DNA from 3 places in the Streptomyces sp. NPDC050535 genome. Region 3 is predicted to be linked to each of the others. Evidence: predicted binding sites of a transcription regulator. Region 3 holds the regulator's gene; each other region holds the start of a gene.
The links. The regulator HspR, encoded in region 3, represses chaperone genes until heat shock. The targets are predictions, from matches to a motif close to TTGAGNNNNNNNNNCTCAA.
Positions count from the first base shown of each region.

Region 1 (4,114 bases), on a different contig from region 3:
GTAGTAAGCCGGGGTTCCCTCCACGTGGACCGTGGTTGGCTCGCCTCCGGCGTACCTCGGGGACAAGTCCGGCTCCACCCAACACCCCGAGTGGATCCCCCGACCCTGCCGCAGCCACCGCCACAGCAACCCGTCCGGGGTCCCGGCGTCCGGAGCGGTGACCTGCGGGTGAACGATGACGGTGAGCTGCCGGTCGTACGCGGGCGGGGACTCCGAGAGGGCACTGATGCTCACCGTCGAGACCCGCAGCCCTAGGAGCGACGCGTAGGCCCGGCACTCCCTCTCGCGCCGTTCGTACAGGGAGCGGTGGTCCGCGCCCAGAGGCACGCCTGGATGAATCAGTTCGACCAGCAGGAGCGCCGATGGTCCCTGGTACCACTGCGGCAGGGGTGGCGGCGGAGGCGCGGCGCCGGTGACCGAGAGGTCGCACAGGCGCAGTTCCGCGCCGCCCCGCAGGAAGTCCCAGAGCCTGGTGCCCGGCTCGCCGGCAGGCAGGACCGGCGCCTCACCCGGATGAACCACGACCACGGCATCGGGATGCGCCGCGAGCAACGCGTCGGCCTCGGCCGCGGTCCGTGCGACCGGCTCCAGCGGCGTCAGCCCCAGCGCGGCGGCACGCCGTTCGGCCTCGGCGGTCAGCCGGCCTAAGGCGGCGTCGTCCCCGTCGGTGACCGCGGGAGGCCCGACGTACAGGACGGCCTGCCGGCCGGCGGCCACGGCGTTCTCATCACTCGGCATGTGCACTCTCCGTCGTACGGGTGGGAAGCGGGCACCGGGCCTCCAGCTCGCTGCGGGTGCGTACTCCACCGTCGAACATCCCCTCGGCCCTCAACCGGCGCAGCCAGGCATCGAGTTCGGCGCTGAGCCCGGTGTTCTCCTCGGCCAGCCGGGCGGCCCGGTCGCGCTGTGCCGGGTCGTTGGCCAGGAGCAGCAGGGTGATCTTCAGGGCGAGGCCGTGCGGATTGCGGGCGTCGAGCTTCAGCGCCTCCTCGACGTATCCGGAGGCGACGGTGAAGTTGGAGCGGATCAGGGCGATCCGGGCCTTCCAGTACCAGAACTCCTCCGATTCCCGGTCCGCTCCGGAGGCCTCAAGGGCGCGCTCGGCCTGGTCCGGCTCATTGAGGGCCACATGCCTGCGTACGGTGGTGAGTGACCGTTCGACCTTCGCCGTCCCGGCGCCATCGCGACGGGGACGCGCACGCGGGCCGGTGACCACGCGGGCCGCGACGAACACCACGGCGAGCAGGAACAGCAGCAGCATGCCGACGAGCACGAGGAACTGCTGTATGCCCTCGCTCTCGGCGAGCGTGGCGAAGATCCCGAGGATCGCGACGCTGAAGGCGAGCACGATGACGGCGCCGAAGAGTGCGGTCGCCTGGGCCGAGGTGAGTGTCCGGAACATCTTGGTGCGGATGATGTCGCGTACGAAGTCCCGGTAGAGCAGATACAGGACGCCGAGTGCGATCCCGCCAAATCCCGCGATTCCCCCGAGGACTTGGAAGAGTTCGACCATGACTGGACTGTAGGGCCTCTTCGTGGCTTTCGGCAGGGAAAGTCACAGGTACGGTCCGGCAGGTCGCGGCCCCATCAGACGCGTGCACCGGCCCAAGGTGTGATCGGATGGGCAACACGGAACCCGGTAGCGGGACCACACCCGAAAGGACACATCGTGGCAACCACGCGCTCTGCACACACCGTCTGGGAAGGCAACCTGCTCGAGGGCAAGGGCGTCGTCACCTTCGACTCCTCCGGCGCCATCGACGAGCAGCCCGTGACGTGGGCGTCGCGCTCCCAGGACGCGAACGGCAAGACCAGCCCCGAGGAGCTGATCGCGGCCGCCCACTCCAGCTGCTTCTCCATGGCGTTCTCGCACGCCCTCGCGGGGGCCGGCACCCCGCCCACCAAGCTCGTCACCTCCGCCGACGTCTCCTTCCAGCCGGGCGAGGGCATCACCGGCATCCACCTGAACGTGGAGGGCACGGTGCCGGGTATCGACGCGGACGCCTTCGCCGCCGCGGCCGAGGACGCCAAGAAGAACTGCCCGGTCAGCCAGGCGCTCAGCGGCACGACGATCACACTGTCGGCGAAGCTGTCCTGACGGCCCGCAAGCCCCGAAGGCAGCACGGCGCCGCGGTCCCCCAGGGGCCGCGGCGCCGTCATGCCCGGGCTCGTGCGGGACCCATGGCCGCGCCCGCGCGGGGCTCATCCCCTGGCCCGTGCGGGTCCATGTCCGGACTCGCGCGGGGCGTCCGCCCCATTGACAGATGCGCACTCAAGTTTTGTGCTGGAGGGCGGCAGAACCGGGCGGAAGGGGACGGACATGGCACGTGCGGTCGGGATCGATCTCGGTACGACGAACTCCGTGGTCGCTGTTCTGGAGGGCGGCGACCCCACGGTCGTGGCCAACGCGGAGGGCGCGCGCACCACGCCCTCCGTGGTGGCCTTCGCCAAGAACGGCGAGGTGCTCGTCGGCGAGGTCGCCAAACGGCAGGCCGTGACGAACGTGGAGCGCACCGCGCGTTCCGCGAAGCGGCACATGGGTGATTCGAACTGGCGCTTCCCGGAGACGGGCGCCATCGACGGCACCCGGTACCGCGCACAGGAGTTGGCCGCGCGCGTGCTCCAGAAGCTGAAACGGGACGCCGAGGCCTACCTCGGCGAGGACGTCACGGACGCCGTGATCACGGTGCCCGCCCACTTCGACGACGCGCAGCGCCAGGCCACCAAGGAGGCCGGTGAGATCGCGGGCCTCAAAGTTCTGCGGATCATCAACGAACCGACGGCCGCCGCCCTCGCGTACGGGCTCGACCGCGGCGAGGAGCAGACCGTTCTCGTCTTCGACCTGGGCGGCGGGACCTTCGACGTCTCGCTGCTGGAGATAGGCGACGGTGTCATCGAGGTCAAGGCGACCAACGGTGACACCAAACTGGGCGGCGACGACTGGGACCAGCGGGTCGTCGAGCACCTCGCCCAGCGGTTCAAGGTCGCGCACGGCATCGACCTCGGACACGACAAGATGGCGTTGCAACGGCTGCGCGAGGGCGCCGAGAAGGCCAAGATCGAACTGTCCAGCTCCACCGAGACCACCGTCAACCTGCCCTACATCACCGCCACCGGCGACGGCCCGCTGCACCTGGACGAGAAACTGACGCGCGCTCAGTTCCAGGAGCTGACCGCCGACCTGCTCGACCGCTGCAAGAACCCCTTCCACCAGGCGGTGAAGGACGCGGGCGTGCAACTGTCCGTCGTGGACCGTGTCATCCTGGTCGGCGGCTCGACCCGGATGCCCGCCGTCACCGACCTGGTGAGGGAACTCACCGGCAAGGACCCGCACAAGGGCGTCAACCCGGACGAGGTCGTCGCCGTGGGCGCAGCGCTTCAGGCGGGTGTCATCCGCGGTGACGTCAAGGACGTCCTGTTGCTCGACGTCACCCCGCTGTCCCTGGGTATCGAGACCAAGGGCGGCATCATGACCAAGCTCATCGAGCGCAACACCACGATCCCGACCCGGCGTTCGGAGATCTTCACGACCGCCGTGGACAACCAGCCCTCGGTCGGCATCCAGGTCTACCAGGGCGAGCGCGAGATCGCGGCGTACAACAAGAAGCTCGGTGTCTTCGACCTCACCGGGCTGCCGCCCGCGCCGCGCGGGGTCCCGCAGATCGAGGTCGCCTTCGACATCGACGCCAACGGGATCATGCACGTCTCCGCGAAGGACCTCGCGACGGAGCGCGAACAGAAGATGACCGTCACCGGCGGCTCCGCGCTCCCCAAGGACGACATCGACCGCATGATGCGCGAGGCCGAGCAGTACGCCGACGAGGACCACGCCCGCCGCGAGGCCGCCGAGACCCGCAACCAGGCCGAGCAACTCGTCTACCAGACCGAGAGGTTCATGCAGGAGAACGAGGAGCGCATCCCGTCCGAGACGAAGCCGGAGGTCGAGGAGGCGATCGCGGAGCTGAAAACGCTTCTGGAGGATCCCGCCGACACGAGCGCGCTGCGGGCCGGCGTCGAGAAGCTCGCCATGGTGAGCCAGCGGATGGGGCAGGCCATGTACGCCCAGGCCCAGCAGGCCCAGCAGGCCCAGCAGGCACCTCCGCGGGAACCGGCC
Region 1 covers NZ_JBITHE010000001.1:647,706-651,819, forward strand. Annotated here, with positions in the region: gene ACIBLC_RS02730 (VWA domain-containing protein) at 1-738, opposite strand, end outside; gene ACIBLC_RS02735 (hypothetical protein) at 728-1,513, opposite strand; gene ACIBLC_RS02740 (OsmC family peroxiredoxin) at 1,670-2,098, shown strand; gene dnaK (molecular chaperone DnaK) at 2,321-4,114, shown strand, end outside.
Region 1: the regulator HspR is predicted to act here: its motif matches at 2,258-2,276, upstream of dnaK (molecular chaperone DnaK).

Region 2 (4,114 bases), on a different contig from region 3:
CTTTGGTTGCCCTCGGTGACCGTCCAGCCGGGCCCGTTGTCGATGTCCAGGCACAGGGCGTCGTATGTGTCGGAGATCTCATTGACGTGGGTGAGCAGGTCCGCTTCGACGATGCTCGTACGCGGGTCGGCGAGCGCCTGGGCCGACAGCGCGGCCAGCGGTCCGTCCAGGTGCCATTCGATGACCGCCGGCTCGCGCTCCACGACGGTGATACGCCCCCAGCAGGGATCCCCGGCCGCGTGCGCGAGGGAGAACCCGACGCCGAGGCCGCCGATCAGCACGCTCGGCTCCGCCCGCCCGTCCAGCGCGTCGCGGGCGGCGTCCACGAGCAGCCGCTCCGAACGGCCGTCGGAGGTGTCCATCAGAAAGCACCCGTTGGCGATGATCTGGAGCAGCGCGCCATGGCGACGCAGCACGACCTCGCCGTACGGGCCCTCGCGGCGGTCGATCACTGCGGGGGCGTCGTACGAGGTGGCCATCGGCCCATCCTGGCAGTTCCCCGCGGCCGGGTGGCCGATTTACCGGAGGTCCCCCCCCTGGCGTGGCCGGGGATTCGCTGCGAGTCGGCTCAGGCGTGGCGGCGGTCATGGACAGGGACGTGAGGGGGCGCGCAGGGTTGGGGGGAACGGAAGGGGCACCTCACCGTGAAGCGGAGCGGGACCGAGCGGGCCGGGGCCCCGGAGTCGGGGGCCCTGGAGACGGGGCCCCGGAGGCGGGTGCGCCACCGATCGAGGGTGCGCCGCGGCAGCGCTGCGGCTCCTCCGCCGGGCACGCCGCGCCGCCTGCGGCTCCGCGCCGCCCGGTGGTTCGCCCCTGGCGGCTGCTCCCCACCCCCGCCCCCACCTGCACACCGTTCATCCTCGGGTACGCGGCCGTCCTCGTCGTCACCCCGCTGATCGCGGAGTACGCCGCCCCCTCGCTCGTCCACGCGCTGCACCAGGGGTCCAGTACCGATGCCGCACACCTCGCACGGACCCCGGTGCCGGCCCTTGCCGCCGATGCGCTGTGGATCGCGGGCGGGATGCTCTCCCCGTACGCGCTCGGGTTCCTGATGGTCCTCACCGCGCTGGAGCGGCGCGTCGGCGGTCCGCGGACGGCCGGTGTCTTCCTGCTCGGGCAGGTGATCGCCACGTCGGCCACCGAGGTCCCCGGCGGACCGGCGGTGCCGGCCGGGCACCTGCCCGACAGTTCCCCGCACCGCCTCGACCACGGCGTCGGCTTCGGTGCCGCCGCGAGCGTCGGGGCGCTCGCGGGTCTGCAGCCCCCCTGGCTGCGTCGGCCGCTCCTCACCGTCTTCGGCGCGAGCCTTGTCGCCGACCTGGTCGCGTTCACCGACCCAATGACGAACCGGGGACACCTGATGGCCCTGGCGATCGGTGTCGCGACCTGGCCGCTGGTACGGCGCCAGGGCCGGGGACGCCCGCCCGCGGCAGACTGACGCTCACGCGCCCCCGGTGAACTTCGCGCTGGTCAGCGGCGCCTCCACGCGCCACCCGAGGGACTCGTACAGCGCACGCCCGTCCGGCGTTCCGGCGAGTACGCCGGTCGTGGCGCCCCGCGCGGCCGCCGCGTGCGTCAGTGTGCGCACGACCAGGCGTCCGAGCCCTCGCCTGCGGTGCCCCGGCGCGGTCTCGATCCGGTCGGCCACCGCCGTCCGGCCGATGGCCGCGATCTGGCCACGCGCGGCGCAGGAGCCGTCCGGTGCCGCGAGCAGCAGGCGGGTGACGTCGCCGTGCGACCAGGTGCGCAGGCGGTAGCCGGTGGGCGGGGCGGAATCCCCGGAGGTGCCGGTGAGCGGCACCGACATCAGGAAGCCGGGCTCGGGGTCGACCCACCAGCCCGCACCGAGCCAGGGCCCGACGACCGAGGGCTCGGCGAACACTTTGAGCCAGACTCCCGCACCGGTCACCCCGTCGGCGACCTTCCGGACCACCGCCTCCTCGACCGCCCCGTTCGTCGCCCCGAGAACATGGCGTGACACATGCTCCGTTTCTCCCACGTCGACGGAGCACCCCCACGACTCGGCCACCGGCGGTGCCGCCCCACGCGAGAGAACCCAGCCGTCGACCCAGGCCCGTACGGTCTTGTCCACCAGCACTCCTTGTAATGGTCTCTGATTGATTTTGATGCTTACTGTAGCCCGGGTGTGGGATTCGCCAGAGCCCGTCCGGCAGGGCGAAGGCCCCGATCGCTGACAGCGAACACCGCCGGGGAACACCGGAGCGCTCACAAGCATTGAGTCTGCATAGCTCAACTTGCTTGTCGAGAGGAAGATCATGGCTGCCGATTCCACTCCTACTTCGCTCAACCTGCCAGTGCTGCCGCTCGACGACGAGGTCGTGCTGCCCGGCATGGTGGTTCCGCTGGACCTGAACGACACCGAGGTGCGCGCCGCGGTGGAGGCCGCCCAGGCCGCTGCCCGTACGACGCCGGGGAAGCCGCAGGTGCTGCTGGTACCGCGGGTGGACGGGACGTACGCGGGCACGGGAGTGCTCGGGACGGTCGAACAGGTCGGCCGCCTTGCCGACGGCGACCCGGGCGCACTGATCCGCGGCCGCGGTCGCGTGAAGATCGGCGCCGGGACCACCGGTCCGGGAGCCGCCCTGTGGGTCGAGGGCACCCGCGTGGACGAGACCGTGCCCGAGCCGCTGCCCGGCCACGTCACCGAACTTGTCAAGGAATACAAGGCGCTCGCCACCAGCTGGCTGCGCAAACGCGGCGCCTGGCAGGTCGTGGACCGCGTCACCGCGATCGACGACGTCTCCGCCCTCGCCGACAATTCCGGGTACTCCCCCTTCCTCTCCACCGAGCAGAAGGTGGAGCTGCTGGAGACCGCTGACCCCGTCGCCCGCCTGAAGCTGGCCACTCAACTGCTCCGCGAGCACCTCGCCGAGCAGGATGTCGCCGAGTCCATCGCGAAGGACGTACAGGAAGGTGTCGACAAGCAGCAGCGCGAGTTCCTGCTGCGGCGCCAGCTCGACGCCGTACGCAAGGAGCTCCGTGACCTCAACGGAGAGGGCGGGGAGGACGAGAGCGACGACTACCGTTCCCGTGTCGAAGCCGCAGACCTTCCGGAGAACGTCCGCGAGGCCGCCCTCAAGGAGGTCGAGAAGCTGGAGCGCGCGAGCGACCAGTCGCCCGAGGGCTCGTGGATCCGCACCTGGCTCGACACCGTGCTCGAACTGCCGTGGAACGAGCGCACCGAGGACGCGTACGACATCCAGGGCGCCCAGGCGGTCCTCGACGCCGAGCACGCGGGTCTCGAGGACGTGAAGGAGCGGATCACCGAGTACCTCGCGGTCCGCAAGCGGCGTGCCGAGCGAGGGCTCGGCGTGGTCGGCGGCCGTCGCGGCGGCGCCGTGCTCGCGCTCGTCGGACCTCCCGGCGTCGGCAAGACCTCGCTCGGCGAGTCCGTCGCGCACGCCATGGGGCGCAAGTTCGTACGGGTCGCCCTCGGCGGCGTACGCGACGAGGCCGAGATCCGCGGACACCGGCGTACGTACGTCGGCGCGCTGCCCGGCCGGATCGTCCGCGCCATCAAGGAGGCCGGGTCGATGAACCCGGTCGTGCTCCTGGACGAGATCGACAAGGTCGGCTCCGACTACCGCGGCGACCCCGCCGCGGCACTCCTCGAAGTACTCGACCCCGCCCAGAACCACACCTTCCGCGACCACTACCTGGAGGTCGAACTCGACCTCAGCGACGTCGTCTTCCTGGCGACCGCCAACGTGCTGGAAGCCATCCCGGAGGCCCTGCTCGACCGCATGGAGCTGGTCCGCCTCGACGGCTACACCGAGGACGAGAAGGTCGTCATCGCACGCGACCACCTGCTGCCGCGCCAGCTGGAGCGGGCCGGTCTGGAGAAGGACGAGGTCGCTCTCGACGAGAGCGCGCTGCGCAGGCTCGCGGGGGAGTACACCCGGGAGGCGGGCGTACGGAACCTGGAGCGCGGGATCGCCCGGCTGCTCCGCAAGGTCGCCGCTCAGCACGAACTCGGCGAGCGGAAGCTGCCGTTCACGGTGACCGAGGACGACCTGCGCGGGCTCATCGGGCGGCCGCACCACGTGCCCGAGTCCGCCCAGGACCCGGCGGAGCGCCGCACCGCGGTGCCCGG
Region 2 covers NZ_JBITHE010000007.1:146,267-150,380, reverse strand. Annotated here, with positions in the region: gene ACIBLC_RS18150 (spermidine synthase) at 1-479, opposite strand, end outside; gene ACIBLC_RS18145 (rhomboid-like protein) at 803-1,438, shown strand; gene ACIBLC_RS18140 (GNAT family N-acetyltransferase) at 1,442-2,092, opposite strand; gene lon (endopeptidase La) at 2,277-4,114, shown strand, end outside.
Region 2: the regulator HspR is predicted to act here: its motif matches at 2,236-2,254, upstream of lon (endopeptidase La).

Region 3 (4,114 bases):
GTCTACCAGACGGAGAAGTTCCTCAAGGACAACGAGGACAAGGTCCCCGGCGACGTCAAGACCGAGGTCGAGGCGTCCGTCGAGGAGCTGAAGGCCGCGCTCAAGGGCGAGGACTCCGCCGAGATCCGCACGGCCACCGAGAAGGTCGCCGCCGTCTCGCAGAAGCTCGGACAGGCCATGTACGCCGATGCCAACGCCGCTCAGGCCGCGGGTGACGCTCCCGGCGCCGAGGCGCCGAGGGCCGACGACGACGTGGTCGACGCGGAGATCGTCGACGAGGACCGTGACCGCAAGGACGGTGCCGCGTGACGGAGGAGACCCCGGGTTTCGACGAGAAGCCTGACGTCCCTTCCGGCGCCACCCCTGACGACGCCGAGCCGAAGGCCGCCCCTGAGGGGGCGGCCCCGGCCGGGGACGAATCAGCAGCACAGGCACAGGCCCAACTGGCCGGTCTGACAGCCCAGCTGGACCAGGTGCGTACGGCGCTCAGTGAGCGCACCGCGGACCTCCAGCGGCTCCAGGCCGAATACCAGAACTACCGCCGCCGGGTCGAGCGCGACCGGATCGCGGTCAAGGAGGTCGCCATCGCGAACCTCCTGACCGAGCTCCTGCCCGTGCTCGACGACATCGGCCGCGCGCGGGACCACGGCGAACTGGTCGGCGGCTTCAAGTCGGTCGGCGAGTCCATGGAGAGTGTCGCGGCGAAGCTGGGGCTGCAGACCTTCGGCAAGGAGGGCGAGCCCTTCGACCCGATGATCCACGAGGCCCTGATGCACTCGTACGCTCCGGACGTCACGGAGACGACGTGCGTGGCGATTCTCCAGCCGGGGTATCGGTTCGGCGAGCGCACCATCCGCCCCGCGCGGGTGGCCGTCGCCGAGCCGCAGCCGGGCGCGCAGGCCGTCAAGTCCGAGGACGCCGCGGCCGAGGCGGCGGACGACAAGGAGAGCGGTGGCCCGGACGAGGGCTGACGTCGCACGCACGAGAGAGGAGGGACGTCGGGGATGAGCACCAAGGACTTCATCGAGAAGGACTACTACAAGGTCCTCGGCGTCCCCAAGGACGCCACCGAGGCCGAGATCAAGAAGGCGTACCGGAAGCTCGCCCGCGAGTTCCACCCGGACGCCAACAAGGGCAACGCCAAGGCGGAGGACCGCTTCAAGGAGATCTCCGAGGCGAACGACATCCTCGGGGACCCCAAGAAGCGCAAGGAGTACGACGAGGCCCGCGCCCTCTTCGGCAACGGCGGCTTCCGTCCGGGCCCCGGCGCGGGCGGCGGCAACTTCAACTTCGACCTGGGTGACCTCTTCGGAGGCGGTGCCCAGGGCGGCGGCGGACCGCAGGGCGGCGGCTTCGGCGGCGGCATCGGTGACGTGTTCGGCGGCCTGTTCAACCGTGGCGGCACGACCACCGGCACCCGTACGCAGCCCCGGCGCGGCCAGGACATCGACACCGAGGTGACGCTCAGCTTCACCGAGGCGGTGGACGGCGCGACGGTCCCGCTGCGGATGACCTCGCAGGCGCCCTGCAAGGCCTGTTCGGGCACCGGCGACGCGAACGGCACGCCCCGCGTGTGCCCGACGTGCGTCGGCACCGGCCAGGTCGCGCGGGGCTCCGGCGGCGGGTTCTCACTCACCGACCCCTGCCCCGACTGCAAGGGCCGCGGTCTGATCGCGGAGACCGCGTGCGAGGTCTGCAGCGGCAGCGGGCGCGCCAAGTCGTCGCGCACGATGCAGGTCCGTATCCCGGCCGGCGTCAGCGACAACCAGCGCATCCGTCTGCGCGGCAAGGGCGCCCCCGGTGAACGGGGCGGCCCGGCGGGCGACCTGTACGTCACCGTCCATGTCGACGCCCACCCGGTCTTCGGCCGCAAGGGCGACAACCTCACCGTCACCGTCCCCGTCACCTTCGCGGAGGCGGCCCTCGGCGGCGAGGTCAAGGTGCCCACGCTGGGCGGACCCGCGGTCACGCTGAAGCTGCCGCCGGGCACGCCCAACGGCCGCACCATGCGCGCCCGCGGCAAGGGCGCGGTCCGCAAGGACGGCACCCGCGGCGACCTGCTGGTCACCGTCGAGGTGACGGTCCCCACGGACATGTCGGACAAGGCTCGTGACGCCCTGGAGGCGTACCGCGAGGCGACCGTGGGCGAGGACCCGCGGGCGGAGCTGTTCCAGGCCGCGAAGGGAGCATGAGGACGCCATGGACGTACCCGGCCGTCGACGCAACCCGTACGAACTGACCGAGGAGACGCCGGTCTACGTCATCTCGGTGGCGGCCCAGCTCTCCGGCCTGCACCCGCAGACCCTGCGTCAGTACGACCGCCTCGGCCTCGTCTCCCCGGACCGCACCGCGGGCCGGGGCCGCCGCTACTCCGCGCGCGACATCGAACTGCTGCGCGCCGTCCAGCAGTTGTCGCAGGACGAGGGCATCAACCTCGCCGGCATCAAACGCATCATCGAGCTGGAGAACCAGGTCGCCGCGCTCCAGCAGCGCGTCGGCGAACTCCAGTCGGCGGTGGACGGCGCGGCAGCCGCGATGCAGCAGCGCGAGGCGGCAGTCCACGCCTCGTACCGCCGCGACCTGGTCCCCTACCAGGAGGTCCAGCAGACGAGCGCGCTGGTGGTGTGGCGGCCGAAGCGGCAGCCGGAGTAACCGAGCGCGTGAAGGGGCCGGGAGGTGTTCGACCTCCCGGCCCCTTCGGCGTGCGCCGGGCCCTACTCGGCCCGGGGTGCCAGGGCCGCCCAGGCGTCGCCGGGAGCGGATTCGGTGCCGTCGGCGTGCAGGGCGGTCACCCAGTAGAAGTGGGTGGTGCCGGCGGCTGCCGTGCTGTCGGTGTACGAGAGGCCGGTGACCGGCTCGGCGGTCAGCGGCTCGTACGCGGCGGTCGACGGGTTCCACCGGTACACGCGGTACCCGGTGATGTCCGTCCCGTAGTACGAGCTGGACAGTTTCCAGTCGAGCAGCACGGTGCCGGCGGCGGAATCGGCCTCGGCGTCGACGGTGACCAGCCAGTCGGCCGGCGTCTCCACGGTGGGCCGCAGGTCGTACTCGGTGACGGTGGTGGACACCACGTCGTCGGCCGACGTGTAGTTGGAGTTGCCCGAGGTGTCCACGGCGTCCACGAAGTACGTGTGGGTCTCGCCGTCCTGGAGGTTCGCCGAGTCGACGAGCCGGCTGCTTCCCGCCCCGACCCGGCCCACGTACGTGGTGCCGGTGCCGTCGTCCACCGTGCTGAGCCGGAAGACGTTGTACTCGGCGAGATCGGCCGCCGGACTGTCGTCCCAGTCCAGGACCGTGCCGTACTCGGTGGCGGTGGCCGTGAACCCGGTGACGAGCGGCGGAGCGGTGGCGTCGCCGTAGGAGAACTGGTGGACGCCCGACGGCGCCGACTCGCGCCCGAGGGCGTCGACGCTGGTCACCCAGTACACGTAGAACCCGTCGTGCGGGCTCGGCACGACCGTGGTGTCCGTGCAGGCGTAGGCGTGGCGGGTGCCGTAGGCGGTGTCGGTGAGCTTCGGGGCGCAGGGCACCACCTGGGAGTCGACGACGGCGAACGTGCCCGTCGCGGCGTCGAAGCGCCGCTCCTCGCGGTGCACCCGGAACTCCGTCGGCGAGTGCGGCGAAACCCACCAGGACAGGTCTACGCCGCCGCCGTCCTCCGGGCGGTTCTTACCGCCGAGGAAGTACGGCACGGCGAGCGGCCGGGCGTTGGACACCACGGAGGAATACCCGGTGTTGCCCGCCGCGTCGGTCGCCGCGACCTTGTAGTACGAGGTCTCCCCGTACGGGGCTGTCTCATCGGTCGCCGAGTTGCTCAGGTTCTTCGCGGCCACCGTGAACGGGCCGCCCGGCGCACCGGACCTCAGCAGCTCGTACGTCAGCGATCCCTCGGGGGACATCCACCAGAGGCTCACCCCGTCCAGGGAGGAGTTCCCGAGGACGGTCAGATCGGTGACGGTCGGCGCCACCTTGTCCACCGTGGTGACCGCCTGGTCGGCGGTGCCGGCGGACTCGTTGCCCGCCTTGTCGTACGCGCGGACCTCGTAGAGGAAGGTCGCCCCCGCCTTGGGCAGCGTGCTGTCGGTGTACGAGGTGGCGGTGGTCGTCGCCAGCG
Region 3 covers NZ_JBITHE010000010.1:4,020-8,133, forward strand. Annotated here, with positions in the region: gene dnaK (molecular chaperone DnaK) at 1-309, shown strand, start outside; gene grpE (nucleotide exchange factor GrpE) at 306-971, shown strand; gene dnaJ (molecular chaperone DnaJ) at 1,005-2,192, shown strand; gene ACIBLC_RS22390 (heat shock protein transcriptional repressor HspR) at 2,200-2,652, shown strand; gene ACIBLC_RS22395 (PA14 domain-containing protein) at 2,715-4,114, opposite strand, start outside.